3 regions of the Flavonifractor sp. genome follow, and region 1 is predicted to be linked to each of the others. Evidence: predicted binding sites of a transcription regulator. Region 1 holds the regulator's gene; each other region holds the start of a gene.

Region 1 (4,163 bases):
GCCTGCCCAAGCGCACCCTGATGGGGGTGCTGCGCATCTCCTTCGGCCCGGACAACACCAGGGAGGACGTGGACGCCCTGGTGGACGGCCTGAAGCAGACCGCCGCCTCCCGCGTCAGTCTGTAATTCTGTCTGGAAAGGAGCCCTGCCCCATGCGTATCACGGTTTTGATCGAGAACTCCGCCCCCGAGGGGCTGGTTGCGGAGCACGGCCTGTCCTTTTACCTGGAGTACCGGGGCGGCCGCTATCTGCTGGACGCCGGGGAGTCCGGCGCCTTCCTGCTCAACGCCCAGCGGCTGGGGGTGGATCTGTCCCGGGTGGAGGCGGCCGCCCTGTCCCACGGCCACTACGACCACGGGGACGGCTTCACCGCCTTTTTCCGGGTGAACCGGACGGCGCAGATCTGCGCCCGGCCCGCGGTGGTAGAGGACGACGTGCTCCACGGGGAGCACGTGGGGCTCAACCCCGGCCTCTTCCGCCGCCACGCCCGCCGGTTTGATCTGGACGACGGCCCCCGGGCGCTGGTGGAGGGGCTCCACCTGATCCCCGACGCCGTCCGCCATGAGCAGTCCCTGGCGGCGGAGACGGCCGAAGGGCTGGTGGTGCTCAACTCCTGCTGCCACGCCGGCGTGGATCACATCCTGGACGGCATCCGTGTCCGCTTCCCCGGCCGGCCCATCCGGGCGGTGCTGGGGGGCTTCCACCTGATGGGGAAAGGCGGCACGGCCACCCTGGGCCCCGCGCCGGAGGAGGTGCGGGCCCTGGCCCGCCGCCTGCGGGACGAGCTGGACGTGAGGGAGATCTGCACCGGCCACTGCACCGGCGCCCCCGCATACGCCCTGCTGGCGGAGGAACTGGGAGGCCGCCTGCGCCCCCTCACCACCGGCGCGGTGTTTGAGTACCCCGACTGAAGCTGTAAAAATATCCGGGCAGAACCAAGGGTTCTGCCCGGATATTTTTACAGCTCCCGCTCCATTCTGATGTCGGAGAGTTGAAACCATTTGTCAGAATACGTCGTGTATTCAAATCCAAACTTCTCGTACAGGCTCAGGGCGGCTTTCAGCTTGTGGTTGGAGGTGAGCACCACCCGCTTCTGCCCGGCGTCCCGGGCGGCCTGGAGGGCGGCCTCCATCAGGGCATTCCCCACGCCCCGGCCCCGGTATGCCTCCCGAACCCCCAGCTTGAGCAGCTCGCACTGCCCCTCGCCCTGGAGCTCCACCATCACCATGCCCACGATCTCCTCCCCGCAGCGGGCCAGCAGTACCCGGCCTCCGTCGGCCACAAAGCGGTGGGGCTCGGCCAGCATCTCCAGATCCACCGGCTCCAGCAGATCATACTCCAGCAGCCAGGGCAGGGAGATGTCCTCCAGCGCCGGCTTGTAGCGCTCCTCAAAGTCGATAATCTCCACGGGCAGTCGCTCTTCCACAGGCCGCCCCTCCTTTGTCTGTATTTTGGGGGCTGCGCCCCTCTGGTTCTCTTATCATATCATTCCGCGCCTGTCCCGTCAACGGCGGTATTCCGGCAGTCCGCCCCCGGGATTGCTTGATTTTCCCTCGTTCACATTTAATTTACAACCGCACCTCTTGACATTTCCCCGGGACAGTGTTACATTATGTTTAGCACTCAAGGAGTATGAGTGCTAAAACTATGAAAGGGTGGCCGGAATGGATTTGACTGAACGAAAAAAGCGGATTCTCCGCGCCATCATCGAGAGCTATATCCAGTCGGCGGAGCCGGTAGGCTCCAAGGCCATCGCCTCCTCCATCGGCATGGAGGTATCCTCCGCCACCATCCGCAACGAGATGGCGGATCTGGAGGCCATGGGCCTGCTGGAGAAGCCCCACACCTCCGCTGGGCGCATCCCCTCTCCCAAGGGCTACCGGCTCTACGTCAACGAGCTGATGGAGGAGCACAAGCTCTCCCTGCAGGAGACCGAGCGCATGAACCAGGCCCTGCGCCTGAAGATGCAGGAGCTGGACCGGGTGCTGGATCAGGCGGGCCGGGTGGTGTCCCGGCTGACCAACTACCCCGCCTTCGCCCTCTCCTCCGGCATGGACAAGGTGACCATCCGGCGCTTTGACCTGCTGATGGTGGAGCACAACGCCTTCATCATTGTGGTGATGACCGACACCAACGTGGTGCGCAACCGGCTCATCCGCCTGCCCTCCGATCTGACGGAGGCCCAGCTGCAGATGCTCAACACCCTGCTGAACACCACCTTCACCGGCCTGACGCTGGCGGAGATCACCCCGGAGCTGATGCGGGTGGCCCAGCACGCCGCCGGCGAGGCCTATGGGCTCATCTCCCTGGTGGTGTCCTTCGCCATGGAGGTGCTGGAGGGCCTGGAGCAGCGCCGGGTGCATACCTCCGGCCTGGCCCATCTGCTGGAGCTGCCCGAGTACCAGAGCCTGGATCGGGCCCAGCCCCTGATGAGCTATCTGTCGGAGGACAGCGATCCCGCCCGCTTCCCCGTCCCCAAGGACGACCCCATGAAGATCCTCATTGGCCCGGAGAACGTGGCCGACGCCTTAAAGGACACCAGCGTTGTGGTGGCCAGCTATGACATCGGCGAGGGGATGCGGGGCGTCATCGGCGTGGTGGGCCCCACCCGCATGGACTATGCCAAGATAACCGCACGCCTGTCCTACCTGGCGGAGGGTCTCTCCCGGCTGTTCGGCCAGGGGGGAGCTGCCCCAGGGCAGGGACGACGAGAAATAGGAGATGATGACATCCCATGAGCGAGCAGAACGAGAAGAACGTGGAAAAGAACGAGGCCGCCGCTCCGGAGGCCGCTGACCAGGCCCAGGAGGCCGTCCAGCCCCAGGAGGAGCAGGCCGAGTCCCCCAACCCCCTGCTGGAGGAGCTGGAGACCCTGAAAAAGAACCTGAGCGACCAGGAGGACAAGTACCTCCGTCTGGCCGCCGAGTATGACAACTACCGCCGCCGCAGCCAGAAGGAGAAGGAGTCCGCCTGGGCGGATTCCAAGGCGGAGACCGCCGCCGCCTTCCTGCCGGTGTACGACAACCTGGAGCGGGCCCTCAAGCAGGAGACCGCCGACGAGGCCTTCAAGAAGGGCGTGGAGATGACCATGACCCAGCTCAAGGAGATCCTGGCCAAGCTGGGCATCGAGGAGATCCCCGCTCTGGGTGAGACCTTCGACCCCAACCTCCACAACGCCGTGATGCACGTGGAGGACGAGAGCGCCGGGGAAAACACCATCGTGGACGTGTTCCAGGCCGGCTTCAAGTCCGGGGACAAGGTGATCCGCTTCGCCATGGTCAAAGTGGCCAATTAGAATTGAAACTTGACAATTGAGAATTGATAATTTCCGGTTTGGAGTTCTAATTTTCAATTATCCATTATCAATTTTGTTAAAAAGAATTTTCTATATATGGGAGGAACTGAATTATGTCTAAGATTATTGGTATTGACCTTGGTACCACCAACTCCTGTGTGGCTGTGATGGAGGGCGGCGAGGCCGTCGTCATCCCCAACGCGGAGGGAAACCGCACCACCCCGTCCGTGGTGGCCTTCTCCAAGGACGGCGAGCGCATGGTGGGCCAGGTGGCCAAGCGCCAGGCCATCACCAACCCCGACCGCACCATCATGTCCATCAAGCGTGAGATGGGCTCCAACTACAAGGTGAACATCGACGGCAAGGCCTACACCCCCCAGGAGATCAGCGCCATGATCCTCCAGAAGCTGAAGGCCGACGCCGAGGCCTATCTGGGCCAGACCGTCACCGAGGCGGTCATCACCGTGCCCGCCTACTTCACCGATGCCCAGCGCCAGGCCACCAAGGACGCCGGCAAGATCGCCGGCCTGGACGTCAAGCGCATCATCAACGAGCCCACCGCCGCCGCCGTGGCCTACGGCGTGGACAAGGAGCAGTCCCAGAAGGTCATGGTGTACGACCTGGGCGGCGGCACCTTCGACGTGTCCATCCTGGACATCGACGACGGCGTCATCGAGGTGCTGGCCACCGCCGGCAACAACCGCCTGGGCGGCGACGACTTCGACAAGTGCGTCATGGACTGGATGGCCGCCGAGTTCAAGAAGGACACCGGCATCGACCTGACCGGCGACAAGGTGGCCATGCAGCGCCTGAAGGAGGCCGCCGAGAAGGCCAAGATCGAGCTGTCCGGCGTCACCTCCACCAACATC
Region 2 (4,163 bases), on a different contig from region 1:
GGGGGCACCAATGTGCTCACCCTGACGGACACGGAGGGCGCCGTCACCAAGATCCCCGTCTACGACCTGCCCTCCATCCTGGCCCAGCGGGGCGCCGCCTCCGCCCAGTTCCCCCTGACCCGGGGAAAGCTGCCCGCCTTCTCCGACGTGTCCCCCCGGGACTGGCACGCCCTGTGGGTGGACATCGCCTATAATGTGGGCCTGGTCTCCGGCGTGGGGGGCGGCCGCTTCGCCCCCGGGCAGACCCTCACCGTGGCGGAGGCCATCCAGCTGGCCGCCACGGTGGAGAGCCGCTACCGGGGGGACTCCTTCCATGAGGAGACCGCCTCCGGCGCCAAGTGGTACACGCCGGCGGTGGACTACTGCTTGGCCAACGGCATTCTGAAGGCGGAGACAGCGGCCCGGACAGACTACAACCGGCCCATCACCCGGCGGGAGGCGGCGGAGCTCTTCGCCGCCACCTCCCTGGCCAAATCCCTGCCCGAGCTCAACGACCGGAACCGGGTGCGCACCTCCGTCCCGGACGTGCACCCCGGCGAGCGGGGGGCGGAGGCGGTCTACGCCCTGTACGCCAAGGGCATCCTGTCCGGGGTGGACGGGGGCATGACCTTCAGCCCCGGCGGCACCTTTACCCGGGCGGAGGCGGCGGCCATCGTGTCCCGCATGGCCCGGGCGGAACAGCGCATCGTCCTCTGGGGCCGCTGAGCCGGACGGGGAACAGACAGAGAAGAAGATACTGCGATAGGCCCTCTTGAAGCTGCAAAAAGTTCAGCAGCCCGCAGGAAAGATCTTTCCTGCGGGCTGAGAAGGGAGGAAGGCGCGTGCGCCACCTGTTTCTGCTCAACCCCCGGGCGGGAAAATATGACCGCACCCAGGAGGTGCGGGAGAAGATCCGCTTCGCCCTGGCGGGGCGGGAGGAGCCCTGGGAGGCGGCGGTGACGCAGTACCCCGGCCATGCCGCGGAGCTGGCCCGGGCCGCGGCGGAGACGGGGGAGGCCGTGCGCATCTACGCCTGCGGCGGGGACGGCACCCTCAACGAGTGCGCCGTGGGGGCGGCCGGCTTTGCCAATGCCGCCGTCACACACTACCCCATGGGCTCGGGCAACGACTTTCTGCGCATGTTCGGCCCGGATGCCCCCCGGTTCTACGACCTGAAGGAGCTGCTGGACGCCCCCCAGGCTCCCATGGATCTCATCGACTGCAACGGGCACCTGGCCCTCAACGTGTGCTCCGTGGGCTTTGACGCCCGCATCGGCCTGGGAGCCGGGGACTTCAAGGGCCTGCCCCTGGTATCCGGCACCATGGCCTACCAGCTCTCGGCGGTGCGGGCCATTCTCCAGGGCATCCACCGGCCCTACCGGGTGTCCATCGACGGGGAGGAGCTGCCGGGAAGTGAGTTCACCCTCATGTGCGCCTGCAACGGCCGCTACTACGGCGGCGGCTTCAATCCCAGCCGCACCGCCATGCCCGACGACGGCCTGCTGGATTTCGTGGTGATCCCCGCCGTGTCCCGCCTCACCGTGGTCTCCCTCATCGGCAAGTACGCCAAGGGGGGCGCGGGGGACATCGAGGGGGTTATTGTCCGCCGGGGGCGGGAGATGCACGTGGTGTGCGACCGTGTGAGCCGCATCAACCTGGACGGGGAAGAGATGCTGGATTCTGAGCTCTCCGTCACCGTGTCTGCTAAAAAAGTGAACTTTTTTTATCCGGCCGGCACCCACTGGGATCCGGCACGGAGGAGTAAAACTTAAAAATCAAAGAAAAACGGAGAAAAAAGAAGCGCGAAGTGGAAAATGAGCGCTAAATCGAGTTGGACTCCGCGCAGAATGGAAATTTAACAGAAAATTCAAAAATTAGGGCTTGCAGAAATCTGCCAGTGAGGGTATTATTATAAGCGGGTTAGCACTCCGAAGAAATGAGTGCTAACCCGCTGAAAGCGTTTATAACAATTTGCAGAATATAAGGAGGAACCCATTATGAAACTCAAGCCCCTTGCTGACCGTGTGGTCATTAAGCTGGTGGAGGCAGAGGAGAAGACCAAGAGCGGCATCATCCTGACCGGCTCCGCCAAGGAGAAGCCCGAGGTGGCCGAGGTCATCGAGGTGGGCCCCGGCGGCATGGTGGACGGCAAGGAAGTCACCATGACCGTGAAGAAGGGCGACAAGGTCATCACCAGCAAGTACTCCGGCACCGAGGTCAAGATCGACGGCGAGGAGTACACCATCGTGCGGCAGAACGACATCCTGGCGATTGTCGAATAAGTCTAGGGAGGATTGCATCCCCCCTAGATACAAAACCGCCGCGCCGCCTGTGGCGGCACAGCGGTTTTGATACCCCCCTCGCCTTTCCACCGGAAAGGCGGCCCTGGCCGCCGCGGCCAGGGGTTAAGGTGTCCTGCGCAGGCGCATGTCCTGCTCCGGACGGATTTCCATTTTGTTCGCCGCCAAGCGGCGAAGCGGGGGCACGGCCCCTGCACCCCATGATTGAATGAACTTTCCTGAATTTTGGAGGTAATGTGTTATGGCTAAGATTATCTGCTACGGCGAGGACGCCCGCCACGCGCTGGAGCGCGGCGTCAACCAGCTGGCCGACACCGTGAAGATCACCATGGGCCCCAAGGGCCGCAACGTGGTGCTGGACAAGAAGTTCGGCGCCCCCCTGATCACCAACGACGGCGTGACCATCGCCAAGGAGATCGAGCTGGACGACCCCTATGAGAACATGGGCGCCCAGCTGGTGAAGGAAGTCGCCACCAAGACCAACGACGTGGCCGGCGACGGCACCACCACCGCCACCCTGCTGGCCCAGGCCATCATCCGCGAGGGCCTGAAGAACCTGGCCGCCGGCGCCAACCCCATGGTCATGAAGAAGGGCATCGCCAAGGCCACCGCCGCCGCTGTGGAGGCCATCAAGGCCAACTCCAAGAAGGTCAACGGCTCTGACGACATCGCCCGCGTGGGCACCGTGTCCTCCGGCGACGAGGTCATCGGCAAGCTGATCGCCGAGGCCATGGAGAAGGTCTCCCACGACGGCGTCATCACCGTGGAGGAGTCCAAGACCGCCGAGACCTACAGCGAGGTTGTCGAGGGCATGCAGTTCGACCGGGGCTACATCACCCCCTATATGGTCACCGACACCGAGAAGATGGAGGCCGTCCTGGACGACGCCCTGATCCTGATCACCGACAAGAAGGTGTCCAACATCCAGGAGCTGCTGCCCATCCTGGAGCAGGTGGTGCAGTCCGGCAAGAAGCTGCTGGTCATCGCCGAGGACGTGGAGGGCGAGGCCCTGTCCACCCTGATTGTCAACAAGCTGCGCGGCACCCTGAACGTGGTGTGCGTCAAGGCCCCCGGCTTCGGCGACCGCCGCAAGGAGATGCTGGAGGATATCGCCGTGCTGACCGGCGGCACCGTCATCACCTCCGACATGGGCTATGAGCTCAAGGAGGCCACCATGGATATGCTGGGCAAGGCCCGCCAGGTGAAGGTCTCCAAGGAGAACACCATCATCGTGGACGGCGCCGGCTCCGCCGATGCCATCAAGGCCCGCGTGAACCAGATCCGCAGCCAGATCGAGACCACCACCTCCGACTACGACCGCGAGAAGCTCCAGGAGCGCCTGGCCAAGATGGCCGGCGGCGTGGCTATCATCCGCGTGGGCGCCGCCACCGAGGTGGAGATGAAGGAGAAGAAGCTCCGCATCGAGGACGCCCTGAACGCCACCCGCGCCGCTGTGGAAGAGGGCATCGTGGCCGGCGGCGGCACCGCCTACGTCAACGCTGTGGCCGCTGTGGAGAAGCTGGTCAACGAGGTTGAGGGCGACGAGAAGACCGGCGTGTCCATCATCGCCCGCGCCCTGACCGAGCCCGTGAAGCAGATCGCCGCCAACGCCGGCATCGACGGCTCCGTGGTGCTGGAGAAGATCAAGGAGTCCGGCAAGACCGGCTACGGCTTCGACGCCTACAACGAGACCTATGTGGACATGATCTCCGCCGGCATCGTGGATCCCACCAAGGTGACCCGCACCGCTCTGGAGAACGCCGCTTCCATCTCCTCCGTGCTGCTGACCACTGAGGCTCTGGTGGCCGACAAGCCCCAGCCCCCCACGCCCGCGGCTCCCGCTGCACCCGACATGGGCGGCATGTATTAAGAGACACCGCAAAG
Region 3 (4,163 bases), on a different contig from region 1:
AACTGGTCGGGCTCGTCGGTGAGGTAGAGGATCTCGTACCCCTTGTCCCGGATGCGCTCGGCCTGGGGCAGCTTGGCCAGCTGGGCCGCATCCTCGCCGCAGGCGTAGTAGATATACTTCTGCTCCTCGGGCATGCGGGCCTTGTACTCGGCCAGGGAGGTGAGCTTGCCCTCCTTGGAGGAGAAGAAGAGCAGCAGATCCTTCAGCAGGTCCTTGTGGACGCCGTAATCGGACACCACGCCCACCTTGATCTGGGTGCCGAAGGCCTTCCAGAAGGTCTCGTACTTCTCCCGCTCGTCCTTCTGGAGGCGGAGCAGCTCGGCCTTGATCTTCTTCTCCAGGTTGTTGGCGATCACCTTCAGCTGGCGGGTGTGCTGGAGCATCTCACGGGAGATGTTCAGGGAGAAGTCCTGGGAGTCCACCACGCCCTTCACAAAGCGGAAGTGGTCGGGCAGCAGATCGGCGCACTTGTCCATGATGAGCACGCCGGAGGAATAGAGCTGCAGGCCCTTCTGGTAGTCCCGGGAGTGGAAGTCAAAGGGGGCGTGGGAGGGGATATAGAGCATGGCCTTGTACTCCACCGCGCCCTCGGCGGACACGTGGATCACGCTGAGGGGATCCTCCCAGTCGCCGTACTTCTCCTTGTAGAACTGGTTGTACTCCTCGGGCTTCACCTCGCTCTTGGGCCGCTGCCACAGGGGCACCATGGAGTTGAGGGTCTCCCACTCGTCGTAGTCCTCCCACTCCGGCTTGTAGTCGTCGCCGGCGTCCTCCGGGCGGGGCTTCTGGCGGGACTTGTGCATGAGCATGACGATGGGGTAGTGGACGTAGTCGGAGTACTTCTTGATCAGCTCCGCCAGGCGGTACTGCTCCAGATACTCGTCGTACTTGTCGTCGTCGGTGTTGGCCTTGATGTGGAGCACGATGTCGGTGCCCACGGTGTCCTTCCCGCACTGGGTGAGGGTGTACCCGTCGGCGCCGGTGGACTCCCACTGCCACGCCTCATCGGCGCCGTAGGCCCGGGAGGTGACGGTGACCCTGTCGGCCACCATGAAGGCGGAGTAGAAGCCCACGCCGAACTGGCCGATGATGTCCACGTCAGAGGGCTTGTCCCCCTCGGCCGCGGCCATGTCCTGCTTGAACTGGAGGGAGCCGCTGCGGGCGATGGTGCCCAGGTTGCTCTCCAGCTCTTCGCGGGTCATGCCGATGCCGTTGTCGCTGATGGTCAGGGTGCGGGCAATCTGGTCGGGGGTGAGGGTGATCTTCAGCTCCGACCGGTCCACCCCCACCTTGTCGTCGGTGAGGGCCCTGTAGGCCAGCTTGTCCAGGGCGTCGCTGGCATTGGACACCAGCTCCCGCAGGAAGATCTCCTTGTGGGTGTAGATGGAGTTGATCATCAGATCCAGCAGGCGCTTGGACTCGGCCTTGAACTGTTTCTTTGCCATGGTGATGGATGCCTCCTATATGAAAACTCATTTGTAAATAGATAGCGTTAGCACTCAAACTTTCCGAGTGCTAACGCTATCATAGTCCTTCGAACCGAAAATTTCAAGAGGGTTCAAAAATTGTTTACAATTTCAGCCGCCGGTACGGGGCTCTCCCAGGATCTCCCGGCAGTTGGCGGCGGCCTCCTCCAGCCGCGCGGCCAGGGCGCTGTCGGCGCCGGCGGGGATGGAGGACGCGTCGGTGAGGGTGAACACCCGCTCCGTCCCGTCCCGGCGCACCATGAGCATGGGCACATAGTCCCAGCCGGTGACGGAGGCCTCCCCGGCGGCGTTGTCGCGGGTCAGCTCCACGGTGAGCACCGCCGTGGTGTCGGTGAGGGGATCCACCTGGGAGGAGATGAAGTTGCCCAGGGAGTAGCACACAAATCCGGTGCGCTCTGTCCCGTCCCAGCCGGTGACGGTGCGCTGCTCGATGGGCTGGGGCACGTGGGAGTGGCCCCCCAGCACCAGATCCGCCCCGTTTGCGATGAGCAGGTCGGCGAGCTCCTCCTGATAGGAGTTCTGGGTGGTCTGGTACTCCACCCCCCAGTGGATCATCACGGCGATGAGATCCGTGTCCAGGGCCCGGGCGGCGGCCAGATCCTCCTCCAGCCTGCCGGTGTCCGGGGTAGAGAGGGTGGTCATGTAGTCGGTGTTGAACAGGCTGACGGCGTAGTCCCGCCCCTGGGGGACGGGGATGCCGTTGGTGCCGTAGGTGTAGCCCAGGAAGGCCACCGAGATGCCCCCCACGTCGGCCACGTGGATGGTGTTTTCCGCCTGCTCCTCTGCCGAGCGGCAGGTGCCCACGTGGGCCAGCCCGGCGCCGTCCAGGGCGTCCAGGGTGGACACCAGGCCGTCCCAGCCCCGGTCTAAACAGTGGTTGTTGGCGGTGAGGAGCAGGTCAAAGCCCGCCTCCGCCAGATCCCCGGCCAGGGCGGCGGGGGACTTGAAGGCCGGGTAGCCGGAATAGGGCCCCGTCTCGGACAGGGTGGTCTCCAGGTTGGCCACGGCGTAGTCCGCCGCCTGGAGGTAGGGCGCGGCCTGGGCGAAGATGGGGGAGTAGTCATAGCCCCCCTGCCCCTCGTCCCAGGCGTCGTTGGTGACGGGCATGTGGCTCATGATGTCGCCGCACACCGCCAGGGTGGCCACCGTGGGGGACGGCGTGGGGGTGGGGGTGGGCTCCGGGGTGGGGGTGACCTCCACCGTGGGCGGAGGGGCGGGCGTCTCCGCCGGGGCGGCGGGGGCGCACCCCGCCAGCATAAGCAGGGCCAGACAGAGGCCCGTCCAGGTTTTTTTCAATCAGGTATCCTCCTCCACGGCGGCATAGACCGCCTGGGCAATTTCGCCGCATATCGCGTAGATGCCGTGCTCGTCCACCACGCCGTCGGCCCCGGAGGTGAGCACCACCACCCCGTCGCCGGTGTCCGGGTCGTAGGAGAGCAGGGCATACTGGCCGTAGGCCGAGCCGGTGTGGTAGTACAGCCCCTCCCGGCCGTACAGCTCCTCCTGGTACCGCAGGGGGCGGCACTGGAGGAAGGTGGAGCGGCCGTCGGACACGGGGGTGTCCAGGGGCGTCTCCATCCAGGCCACCGACTCCGGGGAGAGCAGAACCTGCCCCTCATATGCCCCGTCGTTGGCCAGCACGGCCGCCAGCTTGGCCAGATCCCCGGCGTTGCACGTGAAGCCCCCGTCGAAGAAGTTGCCCTTGTGGCCGGGGGCGTAGTCCAGGGTGTAGCTCCGCTGCTCCGACGTGGAGCGGGCCAGGGAGCCGCCGTAGTAGTACAGGGTGGCCAGCAGATCGGTGTTGTCCACGCTGCCCCCCTCAAAGGCGGCGTCGATGCCCAGCGGATCCAGCAGGCCCTCCGCCAGCATGTAGTCCAGGGAGGTGTCCGCCGCCAGCTCCAGGGTCATGCCCAGCACGGCGAAGCCGTAGTTGTTGTAGGCCCAGCCGGCGGGGTCGCCGGGCTCCACCGCGCGGTAGCCGCTGCCGCCGATGCGGCTCCGGGCGCCGGAGTAGGTGCGGGCGGACAGGCTGTCGCTGGCCGCCAGAGACGAGGTGTGGGTGAGCAGGGTGTCGATGGTCACCGGCGTGTCCGGATACCAGGGGTTGACGGAGGTGGTGTCCCACCATGTACCGATGGGCGCGTCCAGGGTGACGGTGCCGTCCTCGGAGAGCAGCATGGCGCACATGCCCACCACCACCTTGGTCAGGGAGGCCACCCGCAGCTTGTGATCGGTGGTCATGGGGGCGCTGTTCAGGGTGGCCCAGCCCCAGGCGGCCTGGGCGGTGACGGTGCCGTCCTCAATCACCGCCGCCTGGACCCCCACCGCCCCGTGGTGCTCCGCCGCCTCCTCCACAAAGGCGGCCAGCTCCCCGTCCGTCAGGGGCGGCTTGGGGGGTGGCGTGGGCTCCAGGGTGGGGGTGGGCGTGGGGGACGGCAGGGTGAGCTCAGGCGGAGTGGTCTCCGCCTGAGCGGGTTGCGTCCCGCCGCACCCGGACAGCAGCAGAGCCAGGGCCAGGCACAGCACAAGCACGCTTCGCTTCAAGAGGAATCCTCCTTGTTCTCTTTCTCCCCACTGTAGCACAAAAATCAACAGGATGTCAGCCGGAAATCGCAGTCTCTCTCCCTGCCCCCCTACAATTCCATACCGGGCGTCCACAGGGCGGCCCGGAGGGCC

What was found. The regulator HrcA, encoded in region 1, represses chaperone genes, less so after heat shock. The targets are predictions, from matches to a motif close to TGTTAGCACTCNNNNNNNNNGAGTGCTAACA.
Region 2: a site for HrcA is predicted at 1,898-1,928, ahead of QZ378_RS08045 (co-chaperone GroES). Genes of this name have one in related genera too.
Region 3: a site for HrcA is predicted at 1,491-1,521, ahead of htpG (molecular chaperone HtpG). Genes of this name have one in related genera too.

The regions. Positions count from the first base shown of each region.
Region 1 is NZ_JAHZDL010000011.1:13,263-17,425, reverse strand. It holds gene QZ378_RS02860 (cysteine desulfurase family protein) at 1-125, shown strand, start outside; gene QZ378_RS02855 (MBL fold metallo-hydrolase) at 152-910, shown strand; gene QZ378_RS02850 (GNAT family N-acetyltransferase) at 958-1,425, opposite strand; gene hrcA (heat-inducible transcriptional repressor HrcA) at 1,664-2,737, shown strand; gene grpE (nucleotide exchange factor GrpE) at 2,734-3,294, shown strand; gene dnaK (molecular chaperone DnaK) at 3,408-4,163, shown strand, end outside.
Region 2 is NZ_JAHZDL010000051.1:13,861-18,023, forward strand. It holds gene QZ378_RS08035 (WG repeat-containing protein) at 1-705, shown strand, start outside; gene QZ378_RS08040 (diacylglycerol kinase family protein) at 822-1,751, shown strand; gene QZ378_RS08045 (co-chaperone GroES) at 1,977-2,261, shown strand; gene groL (chaperonin GroEL) at 2,521-4,149, shown strand.
Region 3 is NZ_JAHZDL010000012.1:21,023-25,185, reverse strand. It holds gene htpG (molecular chaperone HtpG) at 1-1,445, opposite strand, end outside; gene QZ378_RS03100 (CapA family protein) at 1,578-2,783, opposite strand; gene QZ378_RS03095 (serine hydrolase) at 2,784-4,031, opposite strand; gene QZ378_RS03090 (hypothetical protein) at 4,121-4,163, opposite strand, start outside.